One region of the Antribacter sp. NEAU-D49 genome, then DNA from elsewhere that is predicted to be linked to it. Evidence: predicted binding sites of a transcription regulator. Region 1 holds the regulator's gene; each other region holds the start of a gene.
What was found. Region 1 encodes HrcA, which represses chaperone genes, less so after heat shock. Its sites were predicted from a motif close to TTNGCACTCGNNNNNNNCGAGTGCNAA; they were not measured.
Positions count from the first base shown of each region.

Region 2: a site for HrcA is predicted at 3,327-3,353, ahead of AC060K_RS10905 (FmdB family zinc ribbon protein). Genes of this name have one in related genera too.
Region 3: a site for HrcA is predicted at 4,202-4,228, ahead of AC060K_RS06120 (Hsp20/alpha crystallin family protein). Genes of this name have one in related genera too.
Region 4: a site for HrcA is predicted at 4,962-4,988, ahead of groES (co-chaperone GroES). Genes of this name have one in related genera too.

Region 1 is NZ_JBXTSN010000030.1:26,409-33,802, forward strand. Features, by position in the region: gene AC060K_RS19150 (glycoside hydrolase family 3 C-terminal domain-containing protein) at 1-818, shown strand, start outside; gene AC060K_RS19155 (alpha/beta hydrolase) at 860-1,915, shown strand; gene hrcA (heat-inducible transcriptional repressor HrcA) at 1,960-2,976, shown strand; gene dnaJ (molecular chaperone DnaJ) at 3,096-4,217, shown strand; gene AC060K_RS19170 (16S rRNA (uracil(1498)-N(3))-methyltransferase) at 4,221-5,006, shown strand; gene AC060K_RS19175 (OmpA family protein) at 5,243-6,037, opposite strand; gene AC060K_RS19180 (helix-hairpin-helix domain-containing protein) at 6,034-7,394, opposite strand, start outside.
Region 2 is NZ_JBXTSN010000012.1:4,397-11,790, forward strand. Features, by position in the region: gene AC060K_RS10895 (5-formyltetrahydrofolate cyclo-ligase) at 1-491, shown strand, start outside; gene AC060K_RS10900 (penicillin acylase family protein) at 541-3,162, opposite strand; gene AC060K_RS10905 (FmdB family zinc ribbon protein) at 3,408-3,734, shown strand; gene AC060K_RS10910 (SAF domain-containing protein) at 3,841-4,560, shown strand; gene mscL (large conductance mechanosensitive channel protein MscL) at 4,711-5,103, shown strand; gene AC060K_RS10920 (hypothetical protein) at 5,235-5,516, opposite strand; gene AC060K_RS10925 (hypothetical protein) at 5,602-7,394, opposite strand, start outside.
Region 3 is NZ_JBXTSN010000005.1:59,358-66,751, reverse strand. Features, by position in the region: gene AC060K_RS06140 (extracellular solute-binding protein) at 1-313, shown strand, start outside; gene AC060K_RS06135 (carbohydrate ABC transporter permease) at 319-1,194, shown strand; gene AC060K_RS06130 (carbohydrate ABC transporter permease) at 1,204-2,109, shown strand; gene AC060K_RS06125 (golvesin C-terminal-like domain-containing protein) at 2,219-3,445, opposite strand; gene AC060K_RS06120 (Hsp20/alpha crystallin family protein) at 3,653-4,102, opposite strand; gene AC060K_RS06115 (methylenetetrahydrofolate reductase) at 4,305-5,246, opposite strand; SAM riboswitch class I at 5,252-5,354, opposite strand; gene AC060K_RS06110 (hypothetical protein) at 5,479-6,837, shown strand; gene AC060K_RS06105 (molybdopterin-dependent oxidoreductase) at 6,834-7,394, shown strand, end outside.
Region 4 is NZ_JBXTSN010000013.1:98,497-105,890, reverse strand. Features, by position in the region: gene AC060K_RS12050 (UDP-N-acetylglucosamine 1-carboxyvinyltransferase) at 1-876, shown strand, start outside; gene guaB (IMP dehydrogenase) at 946-2,469, opposite strand; gene AC060K_RS12040 (MerR family transcriptional regulator) at 2,542-3,744, opposite strand; gene AC060K_RS12035 (WhiB family transcriptional regulator) at 3,947-4,234, shown strand; gene groES (co-chaperone GroES) at 4,487-4,783, opposite strand; gene AC060K_RS12025 (class I SAM-dependent methyltransferase) at 5,228-6,499, shown strand; gene AC060K_RS12020 (glutamate--cysteine ligase) at 6,496-7,394, shown strand, end outside.

The sequences.
Region 1 (7,394 bases):
TCGGGCACGGGCTCGGCTACACCACCTTCGCGTGGAACGGCGCGGCGCTCGACCGGCAGACCATCACGCCGGGCGACGACGTCACGGTCACGGTGACCGTCACGAACACCGGCGGCCGCGCGGGGTCCGACGTCGTCCAGGTGTACGTCCACGACGCCACGGGCGTGGTGCTCCGCCCCCGGCGCGAGCTCGGCGGGTTCGCGAAGGTGCACCTGGCGCCCGGCGAGAGCCGCGAGGTGCGGGTGCGGGTGCCCGCCAGGGCGTTCGCCTTCTACGACGCGGGAGCGCCGGGCTGGCGTACACCGGTGGGCCGCTTCGAGGTCGAGGTGGCCCGCAGCTCCGTGGACGTGGTGGCCACGCTCCCGGTCGAGGTGGAGGGCGGGGTCACGGCCGCGCCCCAGCCCGCCGACGCCGAGCCGGTGGCGCGCACGGACGACGAGTTCGCCCGGCGGCTGGGACGCCCGGTGCCCAGGCCGCGCCCGGTGCGCCCGTACACGCGCGACTCGCTGCTGGGCGAGGTGGGGGAGAGCTCGCGTCTCGGCGCCCTGCTCCAGCAGGCGGTGAGCCGCCGTACCCCGGTCGACGAGGCCGGTGACGAGGCGTCCCGGCAGATGCTCGAACGGTCCTCGCGCGAGCTGCCGCTGCGCGCGGTCGCCATCTTCTCGCGTGGAGCGATCGACCTGCCCACGCTCGACGCGCTCATCGCGGCGATGAACGGCCGCCCGGCCGACGCCGCGAGGCACGCGGCGACCGCCGTGTCGGGCCGGGCCCGCGTGCTTGCATCGGCGGTCCGGGCCAGGCTGGGCAGACAGCGGTAGGGCCGGTCCGGCCCCTGAGCGGTCGCGGAGGAGGTGCGGAGGTGCGCGAGCGAGCGGAACGCGCGATCCGGGCCGCCGTGCGCGCCGTGGGGCGGCTCCCCGCCCCGGTGGTGCGAGTCCTGGCCGGGCCCCCGCACGTCGTGGACGGGCAGCGCCTGTACCCCGAGGTCCAGGCCGCGCTGCGGCTGGCCCCGCTCGTCCGGCCCCGGCCGGGCGAGACCGTGGAGCGGGCGCGCGCCCGGGTCGCGTTCGAGGCAAGGCTCCTGCACGACCCGGTGCCCGTGGCGCGTGTCGAGGACACCGCGGTCCAGGGCTCCGGCGGGCCGGTCCCCGTCCGGCTCTACCAGGCGGACCCGGCCCGCCCGCCCGACGGGATCGTGGTGTACCTCCACGGTGGGGGCTTCGTCCTCGGCGACCTCGACACGGCCGACCCCGTCTGCCGTTTCCTCGCGCTGGCGGTGGACGCCGTCGTGATCTCCGTCGACTACGCCCTGGCTCCGGAGCACCCCTTCCCGGCCGCCCTGACCGACGCCCTGGACGTGTTCCGTCACGTGCGTGACCAGCCCGGCCCGTGGTCGGACGCGCGGCTCCCGGTGGCCGTCGCGGGCGACAGCGCGGGCGGCAACCTCGCCGCCGTCGTGGCGAACCTCACCCGCGACGACGCCGATGGCGGGCCGGCCTTCCAGCTCCTGCTCTACCCGGGCACGGACATGACCCGCAGGTACCCGTCGGAGGCCCTCTTCGACGGGTACGCCCTGGCGGCCGACCGGCTGTCCTGGTACCACGGCAAGTACCTGCCCGACGGCGTCCCCGCGTCCGACCCGCGCGTCTCACCGATCCGCGCCCGGGACCTCTCCGGCGTGGCTCCGGCCCACGTGGTCGTCGCGGGCTTCGACGTGCTGCGGGACGAGGGTCTTGCTTACGCCGCCCGCCTCCGCGACGCTGGGGTCCCCACCACCGTCCAGGTCGTGACCGGCCACGTCCACGGCTTCGCGAACGCCGTGGGGATGAGCCGGCACGCGGCCGAGGCGCTCGCCGAGGCGGTCCAGCCTCTTGCCACGGCGCTGCGCACCGGTAGTGTCGGTCGCCCCGCGTAGAATTAGCACTCAGGAACCGAGAGTGCCGGACGGAGGTGCGCGCGATGAGTGAGGATCGCAGGCTGGACGTGCTGCGGGCCATCGTGGAGGACTACGTCCGCACGAGAGAGCCCGTGGGCTCGCGCGTGCTCACGGAGCGGCACCAGCTGGGCGTCTCGCCCGCGACGGTGCGCAACGACATGGCCGCCCTCGAGGAGGCCGGGTACATCGCGCAGCCGCACACCTCCGCCGGGCGCATCCCGACCGACAAGGGCTACCGCCTGTTCGTGGACCGGCTCGCCGAGGTGAAGCCGCTCTCGCAGCCGCAGAAGCGCGCCATCGAGACCTTCCTCTCCGAGGCGGTGGACCTGGACGACGTGATGACTCGCGCCGGACGCCTCATCGCCCAGCTCACCGGCCAGGTCGCCGTGGTGCAGTACCCGTCGCTCCGGCGGTCGGGCCTGCGGCACCTGGAGCTGGTACCGACCGGCGAGTCCAGGCTGCTCGTCGTCGTCATCACCGACACGGGCCGGGTGGAGCAGCGCTTCCTCGACGTGACGCCCGGGCTGGACGAGGGCACCCTGGGCGAGCTCCGGGCGCGCCTGAACGCCGCGGCGGCCGGCAAGCGGCTGGCCGACGTCGGGGCGGCGTTCGACCGCGTCATGGCCGCGCTGCCACCGGACGTGCGGCCCGTGGCCTCCGCCGTCGCCGACCTCGTCACCGAGACCCTCGGCGAGGAGAGCGAGGAGCGCATCGTGCTGGCCGGGCAGGCCAACCTCGCCCGGGCGGGAATGCGCTTCGAGCAGGGTCTCAGCCCGGTGCTCGAGGCGCTCGAGGAGCAGGTCGTCCTGCTCGGCCTGCTCACCGAGATGGTCGCCGACCAGAGCGTCGCCGTCCGGATCGGCCACGAGAACCGGCTCGAGGGCCTGACCGAGGCGTCGGTGGTCTCCTCGGGCTACGGTACGGACGGCGACACGCTCGCCATCCTCGGCTCGATCGGCCCCACCCGGATGGACTACCCCGGCACCATCGCGGCGGTGCGCGCCGTCGCCCGCTACCTCTCCCGGGTCCTGCCCACGTGACGTCCACCTGACCCCCGCCCGCCCCGGGCGCGCGACCGATGCACCGGGTCGCGCCCGGCGACGGGCACCTGAGCACCGTTACCTGACCAGCCGACCGAACCGTCTGCGAAGAGAGACCTGTGACCGACTACTACGAGATCCTCGGCGTCCAGCGTGACGCCACGCCCGAGCAGATCAAGAAGGCGTACCGCAAGCTCGCGCGTGAGCTCCACCCGGACGTCGCGGGCGAAGCAGGCGAAGAACGGTTCAAGGACGTCGCGCGCGCGTACGAGGTGCTGTCCAACGCGGACAAGCGCCAGCAGTACGACATGGGCGTGGACCCGACCGCCCCGGGCGGCGGCGCCGGGGGCGGCTTCGGCAACGGCTTCGGCTTCCAGGACATCTTCGAGACGTTTTTCGGCGGCGGGCAGCCGTCCGGACCGGTGCCGCGTGCCCGGCGGGGCAACGACGCGCTCGTGCGGCTCGACCTCGACCTGGCCGAGGCCACCTTCGGGACCAAGCGCGAGCTGCAGGTCGACACCGCCGTAGCGTGCTCCACGTGCGGGGGTGACGGCGCCCGTCCGGGCACGTCGGCGCGCACCTGCGACGTCTGCCACGGACGCGGTTCCGTCCAGCGCGTGGCCCGGTCGTTCCTCGGCCAGGTCATGACTACCGCGCCCTGCGCCGCGTGCGGCGGCTTCGGCACCGTCATCCCGGAGCCGTGCTCCGACTGCGCCGGCGAGGGTCGCGTGCGCTCGCGCCGCACCGTGACCGTGAACGTGCCGGCCGGTGTCGACACGGGTACCCGCATCAAGCTGACCGCTCAGGGCGAGGTCGGTCCCGGCGGTGGTCCCGCCGGCGACCTCTACGTGGAGATCCGCGAGCGGGCCCACGACACGTTCGTGCGCCGCGGGGACGACCTGCACTGCACCCTCCAGGTGCCCATGACGGCCGCGGCCCTCGGGACCGTGCTGGAGCTCGACACGCTGGACGGGCCGCAGGAGATCGACCTCCGCCCGGGCACCCAGCCGGGGCAGGTCGTCACGCTCAAGGGGCTCGGCGTGGGCCACCTCCACGCGAACGGCCGCGGCGACCTCAACGTCCACATCGAGGTTCTGGTGCCCACCGCGCTGGACGCCGAGCAGGAGGAGCTGCTGCAGACCCTCGCGCGGCTGCGCGGGGAGGAGCGGCCCGACCCGCGGCTGTCCGCCGCGCACCCGGGTGTCTTCTCGCGGCTGCGTGACAAGCTCTCCGGACGCTGACCGATGAGCGCGCCGGTGTTCCTCGCGGAGACGTCGTCGGCGGCTCCGCTCGCGGCCGTCACCGAGGGGTCGGTCTACGTGCTCGACGGGGCCGAGGGCCGGCACGCGGGAGTGGTCCAGCGGCGCGGCCCCGGTGAGCGCATCGACGTGGTCGACGGCGCGGGCGTGCGGCTCGAGACGGTCGTCGAGTCGGTCGAGGGCGGGTCGGTGCACCTGCGGGTGGGCCGCGTCGTCGTCGAGCCGGCGCCGTCGGTCGTCGTCACGCTCGTGCAGGCCCTCGCGAAGGGCGACCGGGACGAGCTGGCGATCGAGGCGGCGACCGAGCTCGGTGCCGACGCGATCCTGCCCTGGCAGGCCGAACGCTCCGTCGTGGTGTGGCGGGGAGACCGGGCCGCCAAGTCGCGGGCGCGCTGGGTGAGCACCGTGCGCGCGGCCACCAAGCAGGCCCGACGGGCCTGCCTGCCGACCGTCGGGGACGCCGTCACCACCAAGCAGCTCGCCGTGCGCACGGCCGAGGTGGTGGGCGCGGGCGGCGCCGTGGTGGTGCTGCACGAGGAGGCGACCACGCCGCTGGCGGGGGTGCCGCTGCCGGTGGCCGACCCGGGGGCCGCGCGCGAGCTGCTCGTCGTCGTGGGTCCCGAGGGCGGTATCTCGGAGGCGGAGCTGGCGGCTCTGACCAGCGCCGGGGCGGTCGCGGCCCGCCTCGGTCCGCACGTCCTGCGCACGTCCACGGCCGGGCCGATCGCCGTGGCGCTGCTGAGCGAGCGCCTGGGCCGCTGGGCGGTGTGAACGGGGCGGTCGCTGCGGTCGCCCGCGTGACGTGATCGGCAGATTGCGGTCGCCCTCGTGACGTGATCGGCAGTTCGGTGGGGGGTGGGGCGGTAGAAAAGCCCCTCACCCCCCCCAAGGCCGATCAACCCGGCCCGGCGGGGCCGCCCGCGTGCGGTCCGGGCCGGGGGGGGGGGGGCGGGGCCGGCCCCCCCCCCCCCCCCCCACCGAACTGCCGATCACGCGGGCAGGGAGGGCTAGCCTGCCTGCTGCACCACGAAGTCGACCCGGCGGTTGACCGCCTGGTCCTGCGGGGTGCTCTCGACGACCTTGGGCACCGACTCGCCGAAGCCCTGCGCGGACATCCGCTCCTGCGCCACGCCGAGGCCCACGAGCGTGCTGAGCACGGTCTGCGCGCGGCCCTGGCTGAGCGCCAGGTTGTGCTCCGCCGTGCCCACGGAGTCCGTGTGCCCCTCGATCCGCACCGTGACGCCGGGGTTGGCGAGAAGCACCGCGGCGGCCTGCTCGACCGTCGCCCTCCCCTCCGGCGTCAGGTCGGTGCTGTCGGTGACGAACGTGATCGGCGGGATCGCGATCAGCTGCTCCTGCACCACCTGGGGGGCGGCGGTCGGAGTCGGGGACGGCGTCACGCTCGGGGACGGGCTGGGCGACGCGCTGGGGGAGGTGCTCGGTGACGCGCTCGTGGAGGCGCTCGGCGACGCCGAGGACTCCTCGTCCCGGCCGTCGTCCTCGGCCCGCACGGCGTCGGCCGGCATCAGCGCGCGCACCACGCGCACGCCGTCGACGCCCTCGACCACGTCGGTCGCATCCAGGCCGTCTGCCTCGTTCTGGGCGATCAGCGTCCCGTCCCGGCCGACGAACGACACCTCGACGTCGGTGAGCCCGGCCTCGGCGAGGGCGGCCTCGGACGCGGCCGTGAGCTTCTCCTCGATCACGCCCTCCCGGAAGAACGTGTCCTGTGCCCCCGTGAGCAGCCCGAACCCGACGGCCGTGACCACGATCGGCGCGACCACGCGGCGCCGTCGGCTCATGCCTTCACCTCGGTCTCCGGCTCCGTCCGGGCCGGGGTCGTCGCCTCGGCAGCGGCGGCCTCCGCCTCGTCCTCGGCGATCGCGGCAGCCTTGGCGGCCTCGTCCTCGATCTGGTCGACGTCGGTGTAGTCCACCTTCTCGTTGAACTTCCCGGCGCGGTCCTGGCCCGCCACGAGGTACTCCTGGTACTCCTTGAGACCGGCCTCGTCGTCGTCCACGAGGTACTGCGCCTGGTCGGACCAGGAGCTCGCGGCGGGGGCGAACTTGATGCCCGCGGTGAGGATCGCTTCGCGCAGCTCCGTCTCCGAGGCTGCGGCGACCTTGGCGTACGTGGTGTACCCGGCGGCCTTCAGGGCCGACTCGATCTTGGGCCCGATGCCCTCGATGCGCTGCAGGTCCTGCGGCTCGGGCTCCGCAGCGGCGAGCGCCGCGGCCTCCGCCTCGTCCGCGGCGATGGCGGCGGCCTTGGCAGCCTCGTCGTCGATCTGGTCGACGTCCGCGTAGTCCACCTTGTCGTTGAACTTCCCGGTGCGCTCCTGGCCCGCCACGAGGTAGTCCTGGTACTCCTTGAGCCCGTCCTCGTCGCCCGCTGCGAGGTATTCGGCCTGAGCGGCCCAGGTGCTGGCCGCGGGCGCGAACTTGATCCCCGACGCCTTGATGGCGGCGCGCAGCTCGGTCTCCGTGGCGACGGCGACCTTGGCGTACGTGGTGTAGCCGGCGGCCTTGAGCGCGGCCTCGATCTTGGGGCCGATGCCCTCGATGCGGCGGAGGTCCTGGGGCTCGGCGGCGGCTGCGGGCTCGGCGGCGGCTGCGGGCTCGGCGGCGGGCGCGGTCTCCGCGGCGGGCACGACGACCGGTACGACGGCGGGAGCGGCGCCCTCGGCGGACTCCTCCCCGGCCTCCGCAGGGGCCTCAGCCGCCTCGGAGGAGCCCTCGCCGGCCGTCTCCTCCGCTGCGGCAGCCTCGGCGGCCTGGCGGGCCACAGCCTCGGCCTCGGCGACCACCTCGGCGGCGGCCGCCTCATCGAGCTCCGGGTCGTCCGGCGTGCCCGGCTGGGCCTCCGAGACCGCTGCCTCGACGGCGGGCAGCGCGGCGACCTCAGCGGCGACCTCCGCGGCGCCGTCCGTGGGGGCGTCCGCGGCTTCGTCAGCCGCACCGCCGGCCGGGGCGGTCTCGCCGGCGGCGGCCTCGTCGTCGGTGCCCTTCGAGGGGCTGCCCTTCGACGCGCCCTTCGACGCGCCCTCGGCCGTGACAACCTCCGGCTCGCTCACGGCGGCCACGACCTGAGCCTCCGCGACCATCGCGTCGGCGGCGAGCTCCGCCTCCAGGGCGGCATCCCGGTCGGCGACGGCGTCCG
Region 2 (7,394 bases), on a different contig from region 1:
ACGTGATCGCGTCCGTGCCCGAGGTCCGGGACGCCACCTGCGTGGCCGCCTACGCCGCCCGCTCCACCGAGCCGGGGACCGGCCCCCTCCTGGAGCGGCTCGCCGCCCGCGGAGCCCGGGTGCTGCTCCCTGTCCTCGGGGCCGGTCTGGCCCGCGACTGGGCCGAGTACGACGGTCCGGAGGACCTGCTCGAACGAGCGCCCGGCCGCCCGCCCGAGCCCAGCAGCCCGCCCCTCGGCGCGGACGCCGTCAGCGCGGCCGACGTGATCATCGCCCCCGCCCTCGCCGTGGACTCCCGGGGCGTCCGGCTGGGCCAGGGCGGCGGCTGGTACGACCGGGTCCTGGCCCACGCGCGGCCTGACGCCCGGGTCCTCGCCGTCGTGTTCCCCGAGGAGTTCTACGACGCCACCGTGCGTCCGCTGCCCGCCCTGGAGCACGACGTGCTGGTGCACGGCGTCGCCACGACGGTGGACTGGCGCTGGCTGGACTGAGACGGCCGCGCCCGCCCGCAGCACGGCGGGCAGGGCGCACCCGCCCGCCTCACGGCACCAGCGTCAGCTCGTCCTCCGCCAGCTTCTCGACGGCGTCCGCGGTGAACGGCCACTCGAACGTCTCGCCCGCAGCCCAGGCCGGGAGCTGGTCGTCGTAGTGCGGTGACGCCGGGTGCGCCGACGTCCCGGTCACCACCACCCACGTGGACGCGTCGAGGTCGTCCAGGTCCACCACCATGCGCATCGACGGGCCGCTCGTCACGTCGAAGCTGCCGCCGGCGTCGCCCGCGTCCCAGGAGCTCGCGCTCACCACGGCCGACCCGCCGCCCACCTTCTCCGGGGCGGGGTTCATGTACTGGCGCACCGGGCTGGGCACTCCCTCGCCGCCGAGCAGCAGGTGTTCCAGCCGCAGCTGGTGCAGCGTGCCCCAGGTCCACTCGCTCGCATCCTTGCCCAGCTCGACGGTGAGGTCACGCCGAGCGCTCACCATCGCCTCGGTGAGGATCTGGTCCCGCTGCTCGGTGGCGGCCACGGTGGAGCGGTCGTCCCAGAAGGGATCCTCCGGATTGTCGAGCATGGCCCGCAGCACGGTGAGCCACTGGCCGCCGCCGTCGGGCCGCATGGTCTCGGGGAGCTCGTCCCAGAACGTGGCCCGCAGGAGGTTGCGCCATACCGCCGAGAAGTACGCGGCAGCGGCGGAGTCGGCCTCCATCTTGCGGTCCCAGTCCTCGAGGAGCGCCTGGCCGTCGGCGTCGTACCCGTCACCGAGCTCGACGTCGAGCAGCACGGGCACGAGCACGTCCGCGAACTTGCTCCACTCGTCGTTCTGGATGCGGCTCATGTCGTCGGCCGTGAACTTGTTGCCCGACGAGATCTGCTCCTGGATGAGCGTGCGGATGCGCTCCGAGCGGTAGCCGTAGTCCCAGTCGCGCGTCAGGAAGGGGCCGGTCCCGCTCGGGAGCACCGCCTGGTTCGCGGCCACGATGAAGCCCTCGGCGGGGTCGAGCACCCGGGGCATCTGCGCGGCGTCCACGTAGCCGGTCCAGTCGTAGCGCGGGTCCCAGCCGGGACGAGGCCACGTGCCGTCGGGCTCGGGGGTCCCCCCGGCGAACTGCGCGCGCACGGGGATGCGGCCCGGCGCCTGGTAGCCGATGTGCCCGTCGGTCGTGGCGAACACGATGTTCTGCGCCGGCACGTCGAAGATCGCCGCCGCGGCCTGGATGTCTTCGGCCGTCGACGCGAGGTTCATCAGGAACACCGCGTCGGCGGTGCGTCCCGGCTCGAGCGCGGTCCACGCGAGCGCGATCTCGTAGTCACCCAGGTCGGTACCCGTCTCCGTGGGCGAGTCCTCGACCGGCTCCAGGTCCATGACGCCCGAGATGAGCGGACCGTGGGCCGTGGACCGGATCTCCAGCTCGATCGGGCTCCCGCCCGCGACGCGGATGGTCTCCGTGTCGGTCGTGATGGGCTCCCAGACGTCTGCGCTGCTGTCCCGGAGCCAGTTGTCGTCGCGGACGCGCTCGATGAAGAAGTCGGTGACGTCGGCGCCCATGTTGGTCAGGCCCCACGCGAGGTCGGCGTTGTGCCCGATCACCACGCCCGGGAACCCGGCGAACGAGAAGCCCGCCACGTCGAACGGGCACTCCGGGCCCACGGTGGTGCAGTGCAGGCCCACCTGCGCCCAGACGCCCGGTGCGTCGAGCGCAAGGTGCGGGTCGTTCGCGAGCAGCGGCTTGCCCGACTGCGTCAGCTCCCCTGAGATCACCCACGAGTTCGAGCCTGTGCCCTCACCTCGGGCGATCTGCACGGGGACTGCGTCGAGCGCCTCGCGCGCCGCGTCGAGCGCACCCTCCAGCTCGGGGTTTCGGAACGGGACGTCACCGCTCGGGGCGGGCTCCGCCGTCGTGCCCGACGACGTCTGGGTCGCGTCCGCGACGGGCGCCGCCACAGGCTCCAGGTCGGCCGGGTTGAGGATGGGCTGGTTCTGCGCCGTCGCGTAGGCCGGGAAGAGGGCGTTCACCCGCTCCTCGTCCTGGAGCCTGCTGTAGGCGAGCGCCCGGTCCAGCTCGTCGTCGTAGTTGCCGCGAAGGTCCCAGGCCATGGCCTTGAGCCAGGCGAGCGAGTCCACGGGCTCCCAGGGCTCCGGGTCCTCGAGCTGGACCATGGCGCCGAGGACCGTGTACTCGACGGCGAGCTCGCCGGGCTCCCGGTCGTCCAGGTAGGCGTTGACGCCCTCCGCGTAGGCCGCGAGGTACGACTTGGTCTCCGGGCTGATGAGGTTCATCTCCTCCTCGGCGACCTTGCGCCAGCCGAGGGTCCGCGTGACCTTGTCCGCCTGGATGGCGGTCTCGTTGTCGCCCACGAGCTCGGCCAGCCGGCCGGCTGTCGCGTGCCGGCGGTAGTCCATCTCGAAGAAGCGGTCCTGCGCCTGGATGTAGCCCTGCGCCCGGAACAGGTCCTCGGTCGTGGAGGCGTAGATCTGCGGCACGCCCTGGGCGTCGCGGAAGACCTTCACGTCGTCGGCGAGGCCGTCCACGACGATCTCCCCGGACGTCTCCGGCAGGGGCCGGCGGCTGGTGACCCAGGCGAAGGTGGTCGTGGCCACGAGCGCCACCACCACGACGACGGCGGTGCCGACCACCAGCCTGCGTAGTCGGGACAGGCGGCGCACCGGCGGCTCGGGCGCTGCCACCTCGGCAGCAGCAGTGGTCTCAGCAGGTGTGGTCGCAGACACGCAGGCGAGACTACCGCGAGCACACCGGCTGTCCTTCCCGGGGCCGGGCGTACGCCCGGCTCCTGACACCCGGACTATCCGGCGTCCGCCAATGGTTATGATTGGCACTCGAAAAGCCCGAGTGCCAGCGCGGGGCCCGGTTCGCCGTGAGGCCCGCGACCTGCAGTCCCCGAGGAGAGAACGTGCCCACCTACGCGTACCGGTGTGCCGACTGCGGCCACGCGTTCGACATCCACCAGGCGTTCACCGACAGCTCGCTCACCGAGTGCCCGGAGTGCGGCGGACAGCTGCGCAAGGTCTTCGGCTCGGTGGGCGTCACCTTCAAGGGGTCCGGCTTCTACCGGACCGACTCCCGCGGCTCCAAGAGCGCGACCACCTCCTCGTCGTCGTCGGGCTCGTCGTCCTCCGACGCGTCGTCGACGCCGGCCGCCGCCCCCGCGGCGACCTCCTCCGGGTCGTCGAGCTCGTCCGGGACCAGCGGCTCGCCCGCGAAGGCCGCCTCCGCCTGAGCAGGCGGGCGGGGAGCCCGACCACACGGGCCTCTTTCCCCTCTCTGTCCACAGGGCACCATCGCCGCCCGGCGGGCGGCCTCGTGCGGCGCCTAGCGTCGCCGTCATGAAGCTCCCCTCCCTGGCGGCCCCTCGGGCCCGCAGCGCGCTCGACCGCGGCCTTCGACGAGCCCGCCGCCTCCTCTGGCGGCGGCGCTTCGTCGCCGCCGCGGCCTGCTGCGGACTCGCCGCAGCCTTGTCCGTGCAGGCGCTGCGCCCGGCCCCGCCGCCCTCGGCCGACGTGGTGCTCCTCGCCCGGCCGGTCGCGGCCGGCCAGGAGCTGGTGCCCGATGACGTCGCCGTCCGCCCCGTGGCCCGCGAGCTCGTCCCGCCGGGGACGCTCACGTCGGCGGACGACGCCGTCGGACGCGTCGCCGTGGCCGGCCTGCCCACCGGCGTGCTGCTCCATGCGGCGCTGGCCGTGGAGCAAGGAATCGGCGCCCACGCCCCGCCCGGCACCGTGGTGGTACCGGTCCGCCTCGCCGACCCTTCCGTCAGCGGGCTGCTGCGCGCCGGCGACCGCGTGGACCTCGTCGCGGTGGACGACGGCTTCGGTGCGGCGCCGAGCCCTGGCGGCTTCGCCGCCGGCCCCGCTCCGCCGTACCTCGCCCGGCGCGCCCTCGTCCTGCCGCTGCCCGAGGCTCCGGAGAGCGTCGCGGGCGGGCTGCTCGGCCCGGCCGCCGACGACGGCCCGGCGGTCACCCTGGTCGCCGTGTCACCCGAGGAGGCGCCGCTCCTGTCAGCGGTCTCCAGCCGGGGAACTGTTGCGGCGGTGCTGGTCCCGTGACGGCCCTGCAGTCTGGGACAAAAGGGGCGCGTCCGCGTCAATTTGCCCGTTCGACGTGCGGACCCGGCCCCCGACTCCCACAATCCCGTACGGGTCAAGGTCAGCGCCTGGACCCGCTGACCTTTGCACACCACCTCAGGGGGGACACCCATGCTTCAGGGCTTCAAGGACTTCATCAGCCGCGGCAACGTCATCGACCTGGCCGTCGGCATCATCATCGGCGGCGCGTTCACCACCATCGTCAACGGTCTGATGGAGGGCATCCTCAACCCGCTGATCGCCGCCATCTTCGGCTCGCCGGACATCTCGGGGGTCGGCGTCTTCACGCTCAACGGGGCCGACTTCAGCATCGGCATCTTCCTGCAGGCGATCCTGAACTTCCTCATCGTCGCGGCCGCGCTCTACTTCTGCGTCGTCCTGCCGATCAACCACCTGCAGGAGCGCCGCAAGAAGGGCCTCGAGCCCGAGCCCGAGGCTCCCTCGCAGGACGTGATCCTGCTGGGCGAGATCCGCGACCTGCTGCGCACGCAGTCGATGCGCTGAGTCCTCTCTCCGGCTGACTCAGCACGCTCGAGAGCCGACCAGCACAACGGGACGTGAGCCCCGGGCACCCCGCCCGGGCTCACGTCCCGTTCTGCGTCTGCCCGCCCTCAGCCCACAGCGGAGGGGCCCCGTCACCAGTGCGGCGGTACGTCCCGCTGCAGCCGCTCGTCGTTGTCGCCGAACTCCCCCGCCGGCCGCTCTCCGCGGGAACCGGCCTCGCTCCAGCCGTCGGGCCGTTCGTCGGCGCTGACGCCCACCACGGTCTCCCGCTCGGTCCCGCGGCGCACGGCACGGCGCGGCCCGCGCCGTCGGCCGGTGCTCTCGCCAGCGCCGGGCTCGCCCACGCCAGGCTCGCCCACGCCAGGCTCGCCCACGCCAGGCTCTCCCACGCCAGGTTCGTCGGTCTCGCTCACTCCCCCATTGTCCCTGCCGCGAGTTGTCAGAAGCTCCCCGGCGCATTTGCCGGAGAGCTTCTGACAACAACTCGGGGCGGGACAGTCAGTCCAGCACCGCCGGAACCACCGGCTCCGGCGCGGGGGCGACTCCCCCCGAGACGCCGACGCGCTCGTCGCGCACCGCCTGGACCACGCGCCGCACGCGCTCCGCCTCGCCGTCGGGGTCGAGGAACGCCGCGGCGGACCACACCTGCGCCACCACCCAGCCGAGCCGTTCGAGGCGCTCGGCGAGCTGCCGGTCGCGCACGCGGATGGACGGCTCGGCCACATAGCCGGCGTCGTCGGTGAGGACGGCCACCAGGAGCTCGCCGGGCAGGTCGGGGTGACCCACGGCGAGCGGGATCCGGTCCCCGGTGCCTACGCCGTAGTCGGTCTCGACCACGAGCCCGGACCGCCAGAGCCGCTCACCCAGGTCGATCACGAGCCGGTCGGGCGCGCGGGCCACGTCCACCCCGTTGCCGATCTCGACAGGGTCAGCAAGCCCGGACCGCTCCTCCGCGAACGCCAGCACCTCGGCGAGCAGCTGCGGGCCGGGGCCGCGGAGCCGCTCGGGGTCGAGGTCGGACGCCGGGAAGCACGACACCACGTGCAGCCGCTTGCGCGTGGCGCCCAGGGCGCCGAGCAGCATCGCGTCGCCGCCCGCCTCGCCCAGCACGCCGAACCGGTGCAGCACGCGCCCGTGCGGGGTACGCCCGAAGCCAAGGGTCAGCACGATGGTGTCGCGCTGCAGCCCGGCCGCGCCGGTCACGTCGGCGACCACCACGGGCTCGGGCCGCGACCCGGCGAAGAAGGGCGCCAGCGCAGGGTTGGCCCGCACCTCCGCGAGCAGCGCCTCGCGGATCCGGTCGGCGTGCACGGACGTCACGGTGACGATGCCGAACGTCTCCTCGGGCCGGGTGAGGGCGTGCTCGATCGCGAGGTCGACCACCCGTTCCACCTCGGCCCGCGTGGACTCCACGGTGCCCGAGACCGGGTCGGGCATGCCCGTGCCGTCCACGATCGAGAGGTGCACCAGCGCCTCGGTGCGCGGCAGCGGCGCGGGCCGCAGCACGCCGTCGTACCCGTGCTCGGTGAGGAGGGCGGTGAGGCGCGAGTCGCGCCAGCCCGGCACGGGCTGCAGGGACACTGCGGGCAGCAGGGCGGACAGCTCGCGCACCGCGGTGCCCGACGCCGACCGCGGGTCGCCCACCACCACGACCTGACGGCCGCGGGAGATGGCCGACACGACCACCTCCACGGGAACGTGCTGCACCGCGTCGAGGATCACGAGGTCGACGGTGCGGCCCGGCGGGAGCAGGTGCGGCACGAGCGTGGGCGTCGAGACCACGGTGGGCCGCAGCCGCCGGAGCACGTCGCCGTAGCGCTCCGCGAGGTCACGCAGCGACGTGAGCCGCCCCTCGACCAGCTCGTTGAAGAGCGCCTCCGCCGCCTCCCGCTGCTCCCGCATGACGGTCCCGAGGTGCGTCCGCACCGCGGCCCGCACGGGTGCCGACAGCGAGTCGATGTGCCGCCGGTCGAGCTCGCGGAACCGGCGCGCGAGCGCGTCGAGCCCTGCCCCGTCCTGCCCCGCGAGCGCGGGCTCGACCGAGAGCAGCTGCTCGAACACGGAGCTCCACCAGGCCAGCTCCAGCTCCGCCCCGACCAGCGAGCCGTCGACGCGCCGGGTCGCCAGGTCGTCCACCAGCTCACCGAGACCCGCGGCCCGCACGCTCCGCAGCAGGGCGGTCCGCTCCGGGAGCGTCTGCAGCGCGTCCGCGTCGCCCGCCAGGGCGGCGAGCCGCTGCCACAGCGCGTCGAGGTCGAGGTCGAGCAGCCCGCCCCCGGCGTGGGACGACG
Region 3 (7,394 bases), on a different contig from region 1:
CCAGAACGACGGGGACAAGCAGGAGGCCGTCACCGCGTTCTTCGACTACTTCTACGCGGCCGACGTGTACGTGCCGTGGGTCCAGGCCGAAGGCTTCCTGCCCACCACGAAGACGGGTGCTGATGCGCTCGCCGACGAGGAGGCGCTCGCCCCGTTCCTGGCGGTGCTGCCCGACGCCCAGTTCTACCCGAACGCCAACCCGAAGTGGTCCGCCGCGGACTCCGCGTTCAAGGCGCTCTTCGGCCAGCTCGCCACCGGCAAGCCCGCCGCCGACGTGCTGGCGGAGATCCAGGCCCAGGTCGACGCGGGCTGACGGCCATGAGGGCGTTCCTCCGGGCTCTGCCCTGGATCGGACCCGCCCTGGCCCTGATCGTCCTCGTGGTGCTGTTCCCGATCGGTCTCATGATCGGGAACAGCACCCGGGACATCAGCCAGAGCGGCGTCGACCGGGGCGGGGTCGGCCTCGCGAACTACGCGGAGGTCTTCGCATTCCCCTACTTCTGGCCCATCGTCGGGCGCACGCTGGTGTGGGTCGTGGTGGTGGTGGGGCTGACGGTCGTGATCTCGCTCGCTCTCGCGCAGCTTCTCGACAAGGCGTTCCCCGGCAGGCGGCTCGTCCGCATGGCGGTGGTGGTGCCGTGGGCGGCCAGCGTCGTGATGACCACCCTCGTGGTGCACTACGGCCTCGAGCCCTACTTCGGCATCATCAACGCGTTCCTCGTCGACATCGGGCTGATCGACCGGCCGGAGGGCTTCGGCTGGACGCGCAACCCCGGCACGGCGTTCGCATGGGCCATCGCGGTGGCGGTCTTCGTCTCGCTGCCCTTCACCACCTACACGATCCTCGCCGGGCTGCAGACGGTGCCCGGGGAGACGGTCGAGGCCGCGCGCATCGACGGCGCCGGGCCCGTGCGGGCCTACTTCGGCGTGATCCTGCCCCAGCTCCGCAGCGCGCTGGCGGTCGCCGTGCTCATCAACATCATCAACGTCTTCAACTCGCTGCCGATCCTCCGGGTCATGACCGGGTCCATCCCGGGCTACGACGCCGACACCGTGATGACGATGATCTTCAAGTACATGCAGAACCAGCACCGGATCGACCTCGCCAGCGCGCTGTCCGTGGTGGCCTTCGTGCTGGTGGTAGCCATCGTCGCGGTCTATCTGCGGGTCGTCCGCCCGCTCGAGGAGGTCTAGGTGGCCGTCATGACCGAGGCGGCCAGGCCGCCGTCGGGCACCGCTCCCGTGCGGACCGTGCGCCGGCGGCGCTACACCACGGACCAGGTGCCGCTGGCCTCCGTCGTGCTGCGCACGACGGCCGGGCTCGCGGTGCTCGTGGTGTTCCTGCTGCCGTACCTGATCATGTTCTTCGGCTCGGTGAAGACGAAGGCGCAGATCCGGTCCGTGGACCCCACCTACTTCCCGGTGGAGTGGCACTGGGAGAACTACGTGACCATGTGGTCCACGCCCGAGACGCCGCTGGTGCAGAACCTGGTCTCCACCCTGGTGATCTCGGTGTGCGCCACGCTGCTGGTGCTGGCGGTGGCGCTTCCGGCCGCGTACTACACGGCGCGGTTCCGCTTCCCGGGCCGGTACGTCTTCCTGTTCCTCGTCATCGTCACGCAGATGATGCAGCCGGCGGTGCTCACGTCGGGCCTGTTCCGGGAGTTCCTCGCCGTGGGGCTGCTCGACACCTGGGCGGCGATGATCCTGGTGAACGCCGCGTTCAACCTGTCGTTCGCCGTGTGGATCATGCACAGCTTCTTCGCGGGCATCCCCAAGGAGGTCGACGAGGCGGCCCAGCTCGACGGCGCCGGGACGTTCACCGTGCTGGCGCGGATCAACCTGCCGCTCGTGTGGCCGGGCGTCGTGACGGCGATCGTGTTCACGTTCGTGGCGTCGTGGAACGAGTTCGCGGCGTCGCTCGTGGTGCTGTCCACGGCGGGGAACCAGCCGCTGTCGGTGGCGCTCACCAAGTTCGTGGGCCAGTACGAGACGTCGTGGCACTACGTGTTCGGGGTGTCGGTGGTGGCGATCGTGCCCGTGGTGCTGCTGTTCCTCGCCATCGAGAAACGCCTGGTGGGCGGGCTCACGGCGGGCTCGCTGAAGTAGCGCCCCCCCCCCCCCCCCCCCCCCCGCCCCGCCGTTTTGGCCCCACCCCCCCCGGCACATACGCCGGAGAGCTTCTGACAACTCGGGGCGGGGGACCCGGGAGGTGCGTTCAGACCCGGGTGATGCGGACGGCGTCGGCGATCACGTAGTCGGTGCCCGACGTCCAGCGGCTGACCGACACCACCTGCCGGGTTCCCGCCGTCATGGCGTAGGTGCCCAGCGAGAGCCAGGCGCCGCCGCCCGTGGACTGGTCGACGCGGACGGTGGTGGTCTCGCTGCCCGTGCTGATCACGAACGGCGTCGAGGCGTTGTAGCCCGCGATGCCGGGGAACCAGGCCTCCACGCGGTAGCGCCCCGCGGCCGGGATCGTGGCGGTGTAGGTGGCGAGGTCGCTCACCTCGGCGGGCGTCGCGTACCGGTAGCTGGCGCCGTACCGCTCGCCGGAGTACGTGGACGTGAGCCAGCTCGCCCCGGCGGCGAACCCGGCCGAGGTGTTGTCCACGATCACGGACCAGGCAGTCCCGGCGAGGGCGGCGGCCACCTCGGTGCGGAGCTGCGGGAGCAGGGCGTAGAACGCCTCGCCCGGGCACTCCGTCGCGGTGAAGTCGCGGTGGCCGTAGATCCGCGACGGCGCGATGCTGTACTGCTGGCAGATGTAGGCGCAGAGCTGGACCAGACGGTTCCAGAGCGCGGCGGGCGGCGTCGCGTTCGTGTACGTGCCCTGGTTCTCGATGCCGATGGCCTTGTCGTTCTGGCCCGGGGCGTGCGCGCCGACGACCATCCCGTTGCTGGTCTGGAGCCGGGACAGCGACCCCCGGCGCCCCTCCATGACGTAGCCGCCGCGGCTCACCGTGAGGTGCTGGCCGCTGTCGACCCAGCCGTTGGCGAAGTGCCACTGCTGGATGTCGCGGGCGATCTGGTAGCCCGCGGCCTGCGAGTAGTCGGTGACGTTCCCGGACGCCGTGTGGTGGATCAGGATCTTGTCGGGGTCCGTGCTGACCGTCGAGATGGTGCCGCGCGGGGCGGCGGCGCCCCAGGTGGCACAGCTCGCGATGGTCGGGGCGGCGACCAGGACGCCCGGAGCGGCAGCGGTCGCGTCGAGAGCGGCCTGGGTGGACGGGTCGGGAGCGGGCCAGACGGACGGGCCGGCGGCCTGGGTGGCAGCCGCGCCGACTGCCTCGTCGGCGGCGGCCGCACCAGCGCCGACAGCGGCGGAGATCAAGCCGGTGGACGAGCCGATGCCGAGCACGACGGCACCGCGCAGCAGATCCCGGCGGTTCAGGGCGTGGTCGTGCTCGTGGTCGTGGTCGTGGTCGTGCGTGGGGCGGGTGGACACACAGGCCTCCGGTGGTCGTGTGGACGGGAGATGGTGCTCCGAAGAGGTACCACTTTCACCCACGTTCTGACCATGCCTGCGAAAAGAATTTCTCAAGATGTCACAAGGAGGACATCCCGGGACGCGGAACGGCCGGCCCGCCGCTCGGGCGGGCCGGCCGTTCCGTGGACCCGAGGTGCTCGGGTCCTGACCCGGGGCTCCGACGGGTCAGGCCTCGATGGTCTGCTGTCCGCTGCTCTGCTCGATCGGGGTCGCCATGCCCGAGTGGGAGACCTCCACCTTGCGGGGCTTGGCCTCCTCGCTCACGGGGATCGTCAGCGACAGCACACCGTCGGCGTAGGACGCCGAGATCTTGTCGAGAGCCAGACCACGGCCCACCGTCAGCTGGCGGGCGTAGGTGCCGGCCGGGCGCTCCCGCACCAGCCACTGCACGTCGTCGCCCGAGCGGGCGGTCCGCTCGGCGCGCACCGTCAGGGTGCGGTCCTCGACGGACACGTCGATGGTGCCCGGGTCCACCCCCGGAAGATCGAGGGCGAGAACGTAGTGGTCGCCGGTGCGGAACAGGTCCATCGGCATCGCTGCCGAGTCACGTGTGGTCGTGGCCAAGGAGTTGAACAACCGGTCCATCTCCTGGAACGGGTCCCACCGCGTAGCCATCGCACATCACCTCCTACGACGACTCGGTCCCGGCCCGTCCGGGACCGTCGCGAATCGGCGGCGGGGCTGCGTCCCCGCCGCCCGGCTACGGAACCAGAATTAGCACTCCCACCCGGTGAGTGCCAAGAGGTGTCGTGTTCGCTCTGAGCGAACAGCGGAGCGGCGGAGAAACCGCTGGCTAGAGGATGGTCCGGCCCCGGAGTCAGGCAGCCGCGCGGGCCAGCAGCCCCACCCCGGCGAGCAGGTCGAGCGCCGGCCGGTGCTTGTTGAACGTGTACACGTGGAGCCCCGGCGCGCCCGCCTCGAGCACCTGCTGAGCAAGCCGCACCGACCGCTCGATGCCGTACGCGTGCTGTGCCTCCGGATCGTCCAGGGCGTCCAGCTCGCGCAGGAGAGCCGCCGGAGCCGCCACGCCGGTGAGCTCGGCGACCCGGCGCAGCCGCCGCGGCTCGGTAGTGGGCAGGATGCCCGCCAGGATGGGCAGCGTGACGCCGGCCGCCCGGGCGTCCGCGACGAACTCCGCGTACGACGCCGCCTCGTAGAACAGCTGGGTGATGGCGAAGCTCGCCCCCGCCTCCTGCTTCTCGAGGAGCCGTTCCACCTCTTGCGCCCGGGTGGTGCCCGCTCCGGCGTTCCCGTCGGTGAACGTCGCGACCGCCACGGTCAGCGGCCGGGCGGCGCCGCGGAGGGCCGTGCCCGGGTCGGCCGCGCAGCGCGCCGCCTCCACCTCACGCAGCAGGCGCACCAGCTCGATGCTGGAGTGCACGCCGTCGGCCGGGGGGCGCCAGTCGGGCTGGTCGCGCGGCGGGTCGCCCCGCAGCGCCAGGAAGGACCGCACGCCCGCCTCGAGGAAGTCGTCGATCACCTCGGAGACGTCCTCGCGGGACGCCCCCACGCAGGTGAGGTGGGCGACCGGCAGCACCGGGGTTCCTGCCAGGAGCGTCGACACCACCTGCCGCGCCGTCTGCCGGTCACCCCCGGCCGCACCGTAGGTGACGGACACGAAGTCGGGGCGGGCGGCGACGAGCTGCCGGGCGGTCTCCCAGAAGTTCGGGGCGGCCTCGGGCCGGCGCGGCGGCATGAGCTCGAACGACACCGTGGGGCGCCGGCCGGGTGACGGGTGTGCGAATGCCTCTGTGACCATGAGTCTCTCCATCGGACCTGGCGTTAGCACCTTTGTCCTCGGGAGGCTTCCGTCGGCGGGTTGCTGCGGTGTCGACGAGCCAGGACTCTCGACCGCTCTGGATGGTTGTCCCCAGAATACCGGCGACCGTTCTGTGAGCCAGGGGTGGTCCACGTGGCGGACACGTCGCCGTCAGGGTTCCGTCAGGTCCGCTGCCCGCCTCGGCGGCCTGGCCTGCTGGCACTGTGGACGTATGAGCGCAGAGGTCCGGGCCGTCGTGGTGTGGATCGTTGCCGTCCCGGTGCTCGCAGGGTGGGCGGTGCTGCTCCGCGTGCGCGGGGACGCTGTGCTGCTCACGGGAGCCGAGCCGTTCGTGGGGCACTGGTCGTTCGGCGTGGGGCTGGGCACCGCCGTGGCCGTCGGGATGCTCGCCGCGGTGGTCCGGTTCGGTCCGCGGGTGGCGGCCCGCCTCTCCTGGCGTGGGCTCCTCCTCGGGGCCTGGGCCGCCACCACCGCCTGGGCCACGGCTCTCGGCGCCTCGGTGCGTTGGTCCGACCTTGTGGCGCCCACGGCCGGCCGGCACGAGTACCTGCCGGCCGTCCCCCTCGCCGCCGCCGACCCTCTGGCCTTCTGGTCCGGGTTCACCGACCAGCTCCTCGCCTATCCGATCCACGTCAAGGGCCATCCCCCGGGCCTCGTCCTGCTGCTCGCGGGCCTCGACCGGGCCGGGCTCGGCGGCCCCGGCTGGGCCACTGCCTTGTTCGTCCTCGCGGGGGCGTCGGTGGTTCCGGCCGTGCTGATCACCGTCCGCCGGCTGTGCGGCACGGAGGACGTCGCCCGCCGCGCCGCGCCCGCCCTGGTGCTCGCGCCCGCGGCGCTGTGGGTGGCCACCTCCGCCGACGCCTTCTTCGCCGGCGTCCTGGCCTGGGGCGTCGCGCTCCTGGCGGTGGCGTCGACATCGCCGGCCTCGACCCCGCTGCCCGACGGCGGCGCACCGCCCCCTGGTCCTGCGGCACCGCCTCGTGCGGGGGTTCGGCTCGCCGCCGCCGTCGGAGCGGGGCTGCTGCTCGGCGCCTGCCCGTTCCTCTCCTACGGCCTGCTGCACATGGGGGCGCTCGCCCTCGTGGTGCCGATCGTCACCCGTCGCGTGTGGCCCACCGTCGTGGCCGGGCTCCTGGTCGTCGGCGGGCTGGTGGCGAGCGGCCTCGCCGGGTTCTGGCTGTGGGACGGCATCGCCGCCACCCAGGTGGCCTGGGCGGCGGGCGCGGGCACGGGCCGCCCGTACCTGTACTTCCTGCTGGTCGACCTCGTCGTGCTCGGCGCGCTCGTCGGGCCGGCCGGGGTCGCCGGGCTCACTCGCCTGCGCAGCCTCCCCGTCCCGGCCCGGTGGATCGTCCTGGTCGCCGCCGGGGCCGCCGTCGCCGGAGCCCTCATCGGGTTCGAGCGGGGCGAGGTCGAGCGGATCTGGTTGCCGGTCGCCTACTGGGTCGCGGTCGCGGCGGCCGCCGTCGTCACCGGGTCCGCGGCCGGCGACCGCCGCACCCGCGCCTGGCTCTGCGCCCAGGGCGGCACGGCGATCCTGCTCGAGACGTTCCTGAGGACCCCGTGGTGACCACCGTCCGCCGTGCCCTGGCCCGGCTGCCTCGGCCCGAGAACTTCCGGTCGGCGGTCCACGACGAGCGCGTCGTCGCACGGGTCGGCGTCGGGTTCGGCGCTGCGATCGTGATCCTGTTCGTCACCGGCCTGCTCTCGCACCTGCACCAGCACCCGGTGGCGTGGCTGGCCTTCGGCCCCGAGCCCGCCTGGGCGTACCGGGTCACCCAAGTGCTGCACGTGGCCGCCGGGTTCGCGTGCGTGCCGCTGCTCCTCGCGAAGCTCTACGCGGTCTACCCGCGGCTGTTCGTGCGGCCGGTGGTGTCCGGGTGGCGGCACGGCCTGGAGCGGGCGTCGGTGGGGCTGCTGGTCGCCGCGACGGCATTCCAGGTGGTCACAGGCGTGCTGAACGTGTTCCAGCTCTACGTCTTCGGCTTCGGGTTCACGCGAGTCCACTACGCCACGTCCTGGCTCGTGCTCGGGGCGGTGCTCGTTCACGTGGGCGTCCAGCTGCCGGTCGTGGTGCGGGCGCTGGGTGCCCCCGCAGGCGACGGTGCCCCCGCAGGCGACGCGGTG
Region 4 (7,394 bases), on a different contig from region 1:
CGCTACCACGCCACCGTCTCCCGGGCGAGCGGCGACCTGTCGATCGTGCTCACCGAGCGTGGCGACACGGTCACCGAGAACGCGCTCATGGCGGCCGCCGGGCGCGACGGCGTCACGACTATCCGCAACGCCAGCTCCAACTACATGGTCCAGGACCTGTGCTTCTACCTGGAGCTGCTCGGCGTCAGGATCGAGGGCATCGGGACCACGACGCTCCGTGTCCACGGCCGGCAGCGAATCGACGCCGACGTGGAGTACGCGGTCTCGGAGGACCCGGTCGAGGCGATGAGCCTGCTCACCGCCGGCATCGTCACCGGGTCGGAGATCACGGTGGCCCGCGTCCCGATCGAGTTCATGGAGATCGAGCTCGCCACGCTCGCCGAGATGGGCCTCCAGTACACGCTGAGCGACGAGTACCTCGCGCGCAACGGCCGCACGCGGCTCGTGGACGTCACGGTGCACCCGAGCACGCTCCGCGCCCCGATCGACAAGATCCACCCCATGCCGTTCCCCGGCCTGAACATCGACAACCTGCCGTTCTTCGCGGTGATCGCCGCGTGCGCCACCGGCACCACGCTGATCCACGACTGGGTCTACGAGGGCCGTGCGGTACACCTGACCGACCTGACGCGGCTGGGCGCCGACGTGCGGCTGCTCGATGCGCACCGGCTCCAGGTGACGGGCCCCACGCGCTTCTCGGGTGCTGAGGTCAGCTGCCCGCCCGCCCTACGGCCGGCGGTGGTCATCCTGCTCGGCATGCTCGCCTCGAAGGGCACCTCGGAGCTCCGCGGCGTCGACATCATCGCCCGCGGCTACGAGCAGCTCACCGAGCGCCTCATCGAGCTGGGCGCGCACATCGAGACCTTCCGCGACTGATACGGTGAGCGCAGTGATCCCTGCCAGGCTCTCTCGCCGGAGCCTGGCAGGGATCACTGTCTTGTCCGGTCAGTGCCGGCCGTAGTTGGGCGCCTCGACCGTCATCTGGATGTCGTGCGGGTGCGACTCCTTGAGCCCCGCCGCCGTGATGCGCACGAAGTGACCGCGCTCCTGCAGCTCCGGGATGGTGTGCGCACCCACGTAGAACATCGACTGGTGCAGCCCGCCCACGAGCTGGTAGGCCACCGCGGAGAGCGGGCCGCGGTAGGGGACCTGACCCTCGATGCCCTCGGGCACGATCTTGTCGTCGGCCACCACGTCCGCCTGGAAGTAGCGGTCCTTCGAGTACGACTTCTTGCCGCGCGACGCCATGGCCCCGAGCGAGCCCATGCCGCGGTAGTGCTTGTACTGCTTGCCGTTGACGAACACCAGGTCGCCCGGGGACTCGTCGCAGCCCGCGAGCAGCGAGCCGAGCATGACGGTGTCGGCGCCGGCCACGAGAGCCTTCGCGATGTCACCCGAGTACTGCAGCCCGCCGTCGCCGATGACCGGGACACCGGCCGGACGGGCCGCGAGGGACGCCTCGTAGATGGCCGTCACCTGCGGCACACCCACACCCGCGACCACGCGCGTGGTGCAGATCGAGCCCGGCCCCACGCCCACCTTCACCGCGTCCGCGCCCGCGTCGACCAGCGCCTGGGCGCCCGCCCGCGTGGCGACGTTGCCGCCGATGACCTGCACGCCCGCGAACGCGGGGTCCTTCTTGAGCTTGGTGATCATCTCGAGCAGGAGCCGCGCGTGGCCGTTGGCCGTGTCGGCCACCAGCACGTCGACGCCCGCGTCCCGCAGGGCCGCAGCGCGGTCGAGCGCGTCGCCGAAGAAGCCGATGGCGGCGCCCACACGGAGCCGGCCCTCGCCGTCCTTGGTCGCGTGCGGGTACTGGTCCGCCTTGGTGAAGTCCTTGACCGTGATCAGGCCGCGGAGGTGGCCCGTACCGTCCACCAGGGGCAGCTTCTCGATCTTGTGCTTGGCGAGCAGCGCCGCCGCGTCGTCCCGCGAGATGCCCACGGGCGCGGTCACGAGCGGCATCTGCGTCATGACCTCACGGACCTTGCGGGTCTCGAAGTCGGCGGGGTTCACGAAGCGCAGGTCGCGGTTGGTGATGATGCCGACGAGCTTGCCGTCGGGCTCCACCACCGGCAGGCCCGACACCCGGTACGTGCCGCACAGCCGGTCGAGCTCGGCGAGCGTGGCCTCGGGGCCCACCGTCACGGGGTCGGTGATCATCCCCGACTCGGACCGCTTCACGCGGTCGACGTGGCTGGCCTGGCGCTCGATGGACAGGTTGCGGTGGATGATGCCGATGCCACCCTGCCGGGCCATGGCCACCGCCATGCGCGACTCGGTCACCGTGTCCATCGCCGCCGAGAGGAGCGGGACCCGCACGTCGATCTCCCGGGTCAGGCGCGACGTGGTGTCGACCTCGCTGGGGATGACGTCGGTCTCGTTCGGCAGCAGCAGCACGTCGTCGTACGTGAGGCCGAGGAAGGCGAACGGGTCGCGCGCGGGCACCCCAGAGGTCGAGTCCGTCATGTCAAGAGTCTACGCCGAGCACCCCGTGACCCGGCCAGCGGGTCCGGGGGTCGCGTGCGTCACGCGAGCCGGTCACCGCAGGACGGCGAGCACCTCGTGGAGCAGCCCGTTGAACGACCGCAGCTGCTGCACCGTGGGGCCGAACGGCAGGTCCGACGCCGCGGCGTCCCGGCGCAGACCCACGAAGATGGGCAGCTCGGGATAGCTCTCGTGCACCGCGTGCACCACATCGAGGTCGGGCCGCGCCTGGGTGGTGGCGAGCACGAGGGCCGCCGGCCGGACCATGGTGACGAGCTCCACGGAGCGGTGCGTGCTCGCCGGTCCCGTCACGATCTTGGCCATCGACCCTTGTGCCGCCAGCGCCGCGGCGAGCGCGTGCGCGGACAGGGGCACCAGCTCGTCCGGCGCGGCGAACACGAGCACGATCTTGCGCATCCGGCTCGGGTGGTTGGCCGGCGGGCCGCCTGCCTCGACGATCGCCCGCTCGAACTCCTCGGTGTAGTTGCGCAGCGCCCTCAGCGCAGCCGTGGCGAGCACCACCTCCGGGACCTCACCCGGCGTCGCGAGGACGGTGCGCTCCGCGACGCGGCGCCACGCGGGCTCGACCAGCTCGGTCCACCAGGTGGCGGGGTCGCCGTCGGGGCCCAGTGCCAGCAGGGCGTCGCACGACGTGCGGTTGTAGGCCAGCGCCGCGTCCACCAGGGCCGACAGCCGCCCCGGCGTGGGCGCCGCGGGAGCAGACCTCAGCGTGGCCACGGTGCTCGCGGCAGCGCCGCCGGGGAGGGCGCGCAGGTGGCCGCGCCGGAGCGTCTCCTCCTCGCTGCCCGACGACGGCGCCCCGGCCCCGGCGGGCGCCTCGCCTCGCGCTCGGCCGAGGTCGCCAGGAGCGGCGGGAGGTGCGGTCAGCGGCCCGCCGAGCGCATCGGGGTCGTGGCCCTCGTCCTGGCCGCCCCCGGCACCCTCGCCGTCGTCCTGCAGGTCACCGACGGTCGTGAGCTCCTCGGCCCCCGCCTCCTTGGCGAGCTGCGCGGCGTCCGCCGGCGCGTGTCCCTCGAGCGTGAGCCGTCGCATCACCATGAGGCGGGCGACGTCGTCGGGCGTGTAGCGGCGGTGCGAGCCGGCGGTGCGTCCCGAGGGCCCCAGCCCGTAGCGACGGTCCCAGGTGCGCAGGGTCGCCGGAGCGACCCCGAGCCGCCTGGCGACGGCAGCGACGGCAAGGCCGGGACTGGACGCGCGTGACCCGCCCGTGGACGGGGCAGGTCGCGAGGATGTCATGCCTCGATTCTGCCGAGACGGACAGGCTGTCGCCACTGCGAACCCCGGCGAGCCGCGTAACTGCGGCCATTTCGTTGCAGTTCCGAACAAATCAGGTCACGAACCGAGCCAGCCCTGAAACGCTTTTGTCACGATCGAATCGGTCTGGATCATTTCGGCACGCCCCTTGAACAATTTCTGCACAACTTGTAGGTTGTTCGGCATGACGGAGATCTCGAGGCTTCCCGGACCGGTGATGGAACTGTGGGAGTGGCAGTACCAGGGGGCGTGCCGCGATGCGGACGACACCCTGTTCTTCCACCCAGAGGGCGAGCGGGGCTCCACCAGGCGCCGCCGCGCGGAGGCGGCCAAGGCGATCTGCCGCAGCTGCCCCGTGATGATGCAGTGCCGGGAGCAGTCGCTCCGGGTGCGCGAGCCTTACGGCGTCTGGGGCGGCCTGAGCGAGGACGAACGGGCCGCGATCCTGGCGGGCAAGGCCGTCAGCGCCTGACGGACCGCACCCCAGACGAGCGTCGGTACCGCTGTGCCGCGCCCCGCGCGAGCAGCCGCCCGCCCGTGCAGATCTGGCCGCACGAGCAGATCTGGCCGCACGAGCAGATCTGGCCGCACCACCCCGAGCACCTGAGCGTCCGGAGCGTGCCGCGACAAGCCCTCCGCGTGACGCACGAAGGCCCCGCACCATGGCGGTGCGGGGCCTTCGGCGATCGCGGTGTCCGCCGCGCTCAGGCGTGTGGGCCGAGCGTCAGCTGACGACCACGGCGAGGATGTCGCGAGCGGAGAGCACCAGGTACTCCTCACCCGCGTACTTGACCTCGGTGCCGCCGTACTTCGAGTAGATCACCTTGTCACCCACGGTGACGTCCAGCGGCACACGGTTGCCGTTGTCGTCGACGCGGCCCGGGCCCACGGCCAGGACCTCGCCCTCCTGGGGCTTCTCCTTGGCGGTGTCCGGGATGACCAGGCCGGAAGCGGTCGTGGTCTCGGCCTCGAGAGCCTTGACCACGATCCGGTCCTCGAGCGGCTTGATGGGGACCGACACGTCGGACCTCCTCTTTCGTGAGCAGATCGTTGATCAGCTGCGGTGGTTGTCTGAGCGGGTCGAGCGTTCGGCGTTCCGCCGTCGTCGCGGGTGCCGGCGGGCACGGAACATCTCACGGCACCGCCGCCGTCCCGGCAGAGCCGAGGGCGGCGGTGACACCCCCAAATCTAGGTCGGCGCTAGCACTCGGTCAAGGCGAGTGCCAATTCGCCCCGGCCGCGACGGCGCCGTCACCGCCGTCGCGCACGGGCCGTCTCGCGACACACGGCCGATCCGTGATGTGCTGGGGGTACAGGCCTCCGGGCCAGGACCTTCACCCACAGCGGGTCGATCGGGCACCGGGTGGCTCAACAAGCCAATTACTCACCCCCGTTAGGCAAAGTTCGCGAAAAGTGCCCTCGTGGGGGTCTCGCCAGCCGCCCGACTCGCATGGAAAGATCTGCCCATGGATGCGGCGATTCTGAGCAAACTTCTCAGCCCGGAAGGTTGGGCACTGCTTGGCGCCCTCCCGCCCTACGACGAACGGCTCGCCATGCGTACGGCGACGAGGCTGCGGGACGGCGGGATCGCACCGGACCTCGCCGCCGCCGCGCTGACCCAGTCGCGGCTGCGGGCCAAGGCGCGGGCCAAGTTCGGCGACTTCGCCGACGGCATGCTGTTCACCCCGGACGGGCTGGAGCAGGCGACGCGGCTCCTCGTCGCCGCCGTGCACGCCCGGCGCTACCGCGACGCGGGCGCCACCCTCGTGGCCGACCTGACGTGCGGCATCGGCGCCGACGCCATGACATTCGCCGCCACCGGCCTGCGCGTGCTGGCCACGGACATCGACGAGGTCACGTCGGCCATCGCTACCGTCAACCTCCGCCACTTCCCGGAGGCGGAGGTGCGCCACGCTGACGGCCTGGCGCTCGACCTCGTCGCCGAGGGCGTCGACGGCGTCTACGCCGACCCGGCCCGCCGCACGCGTACGGGCACCCGCATCTTCGACCCGCGCGCGTACGCGCCGCCGCTCGACGCCGTGTGGGCCCTGCGGGACGCTGTACCGGCCGTGGGCATCAAGGTGGGCCCGGGCATCCCCCACGACGGCCTGCCCGCGGACGCCGAGACGCAGTGGGTGTCGGTGGACGGGGACGTCGTCGAGGCCGGGCTCTGGTTCGGCCCCCTCGCCCCGTCGGGGCCGGGCCGGTCGGCTCTGGTGCTCCGCACCGTGACCGATGCCGAGGGCAAGGAGCACACCCTCAGCCGCACGGTCCGCGAGGAGCCAGGAACGCTCGTGGAGCCCCAGGTAGGGGCGGTCGGCCAGTACCTCTACGAGCCCGACGGCGCGGTCATCCGCGCCGGTCTCGTGGCGCACGTCGCGGCGGAGCTCGGCGGGCGGCTCGTGGACCCCACGATCGCGTACATCACCACCGACGCGCCCGCGCCTCTGCCCACGGGCGCCGCCCCGAGCCCGGCCGACGACGGCTCGCCTGCTCCCGTCGCCACGGGGTACCGGGTGCTCGACACGATGCCGTTCGGGCTGAAGCGGCTCAAGGCGTACCTCCGCGAGCGCAACGTCGGCCGCATCACCATCAAGAAGCGGGGCACCGCCGTCGTGCCTGAGCAGCTGCGGTCCCAGCTCGTCCTGACCGGGTCCGAGGAAGCCACGGTCATCCTCACGCGCGTCGCGGGATCTCAGCAGGTCCTGGTGGTCGAGCCGCTCGGGAGCCGTGCATGAGCACGCCCGCACGCCTGCCGTTCGCCAGGTCGGAGCGGTCGACTGTCGGCCTGGAGTGGGAGCTCGCCCTGGTCGACGCCGACTCCGGCGACCTGCGGCAGACCGCCGGGACGGTGCTGGACGCCCTGGCGCCGGACGGCGACCACCCCCGGTTCAAGTCGGAGTTCCTCCGCAACACCGTGGAGGTGGTGAGCGGCGTGAGCCGCACCGTCGGCGAGGCGGGAGCCGACCTGCAGCGCTCGGTCGACGAGATCCGCCGCATCACCGATCCCCAGCGGGTGGAGCTGATGTGCGCCGGCACGCACCCCTTCGCGAGCTGGGAGGCGCAGAAGGTCACCGACAAGGACCGGTACACCCGGATCATCGACCGCACGCAGTTCTGGGGCCGGCAGCTCCTGATCTACGGGCTGCACGTGCACGTGGGGGTCGAGGACCAGGCCAAGGCGCTGCCGCTCCTGGCCGGGCTGCTGCCCTACATGCCGCACCTGCAGGCGCTCTCGGCGTCGTCGCCGTACTGGAGCGGGACGGACACGGGCTACGCCTCGACCCGCACGCTCCTGTTCCAGCAGATCCCCACGGCGGGCCTCCCCTACCAGTTCGACACGTGGGAGCAGCTCGAGGCGTACGCGGGCGACCTGGTGCACGTAGGGGTGGTCGACCAGTTCAACGAGATCCACTGGGACATCCGCCCGTCGCCCGCCTACGGGACCCTGGAGGTGCGGGTCTGCGACGGGCCCACGAACCTCACGGAGCTGCTGGCCCTGTCGGCGCTGGTGCACTGCCTCGTGGAGCATCTGTCGACCCAGCTCGACCACGGCCGCACCCTGCCGACCATGCCCCACTGGTTCGTCCGGGAGAACAAGTGGCGGGCGGCGCGGTACGGCATGGAGGCCAT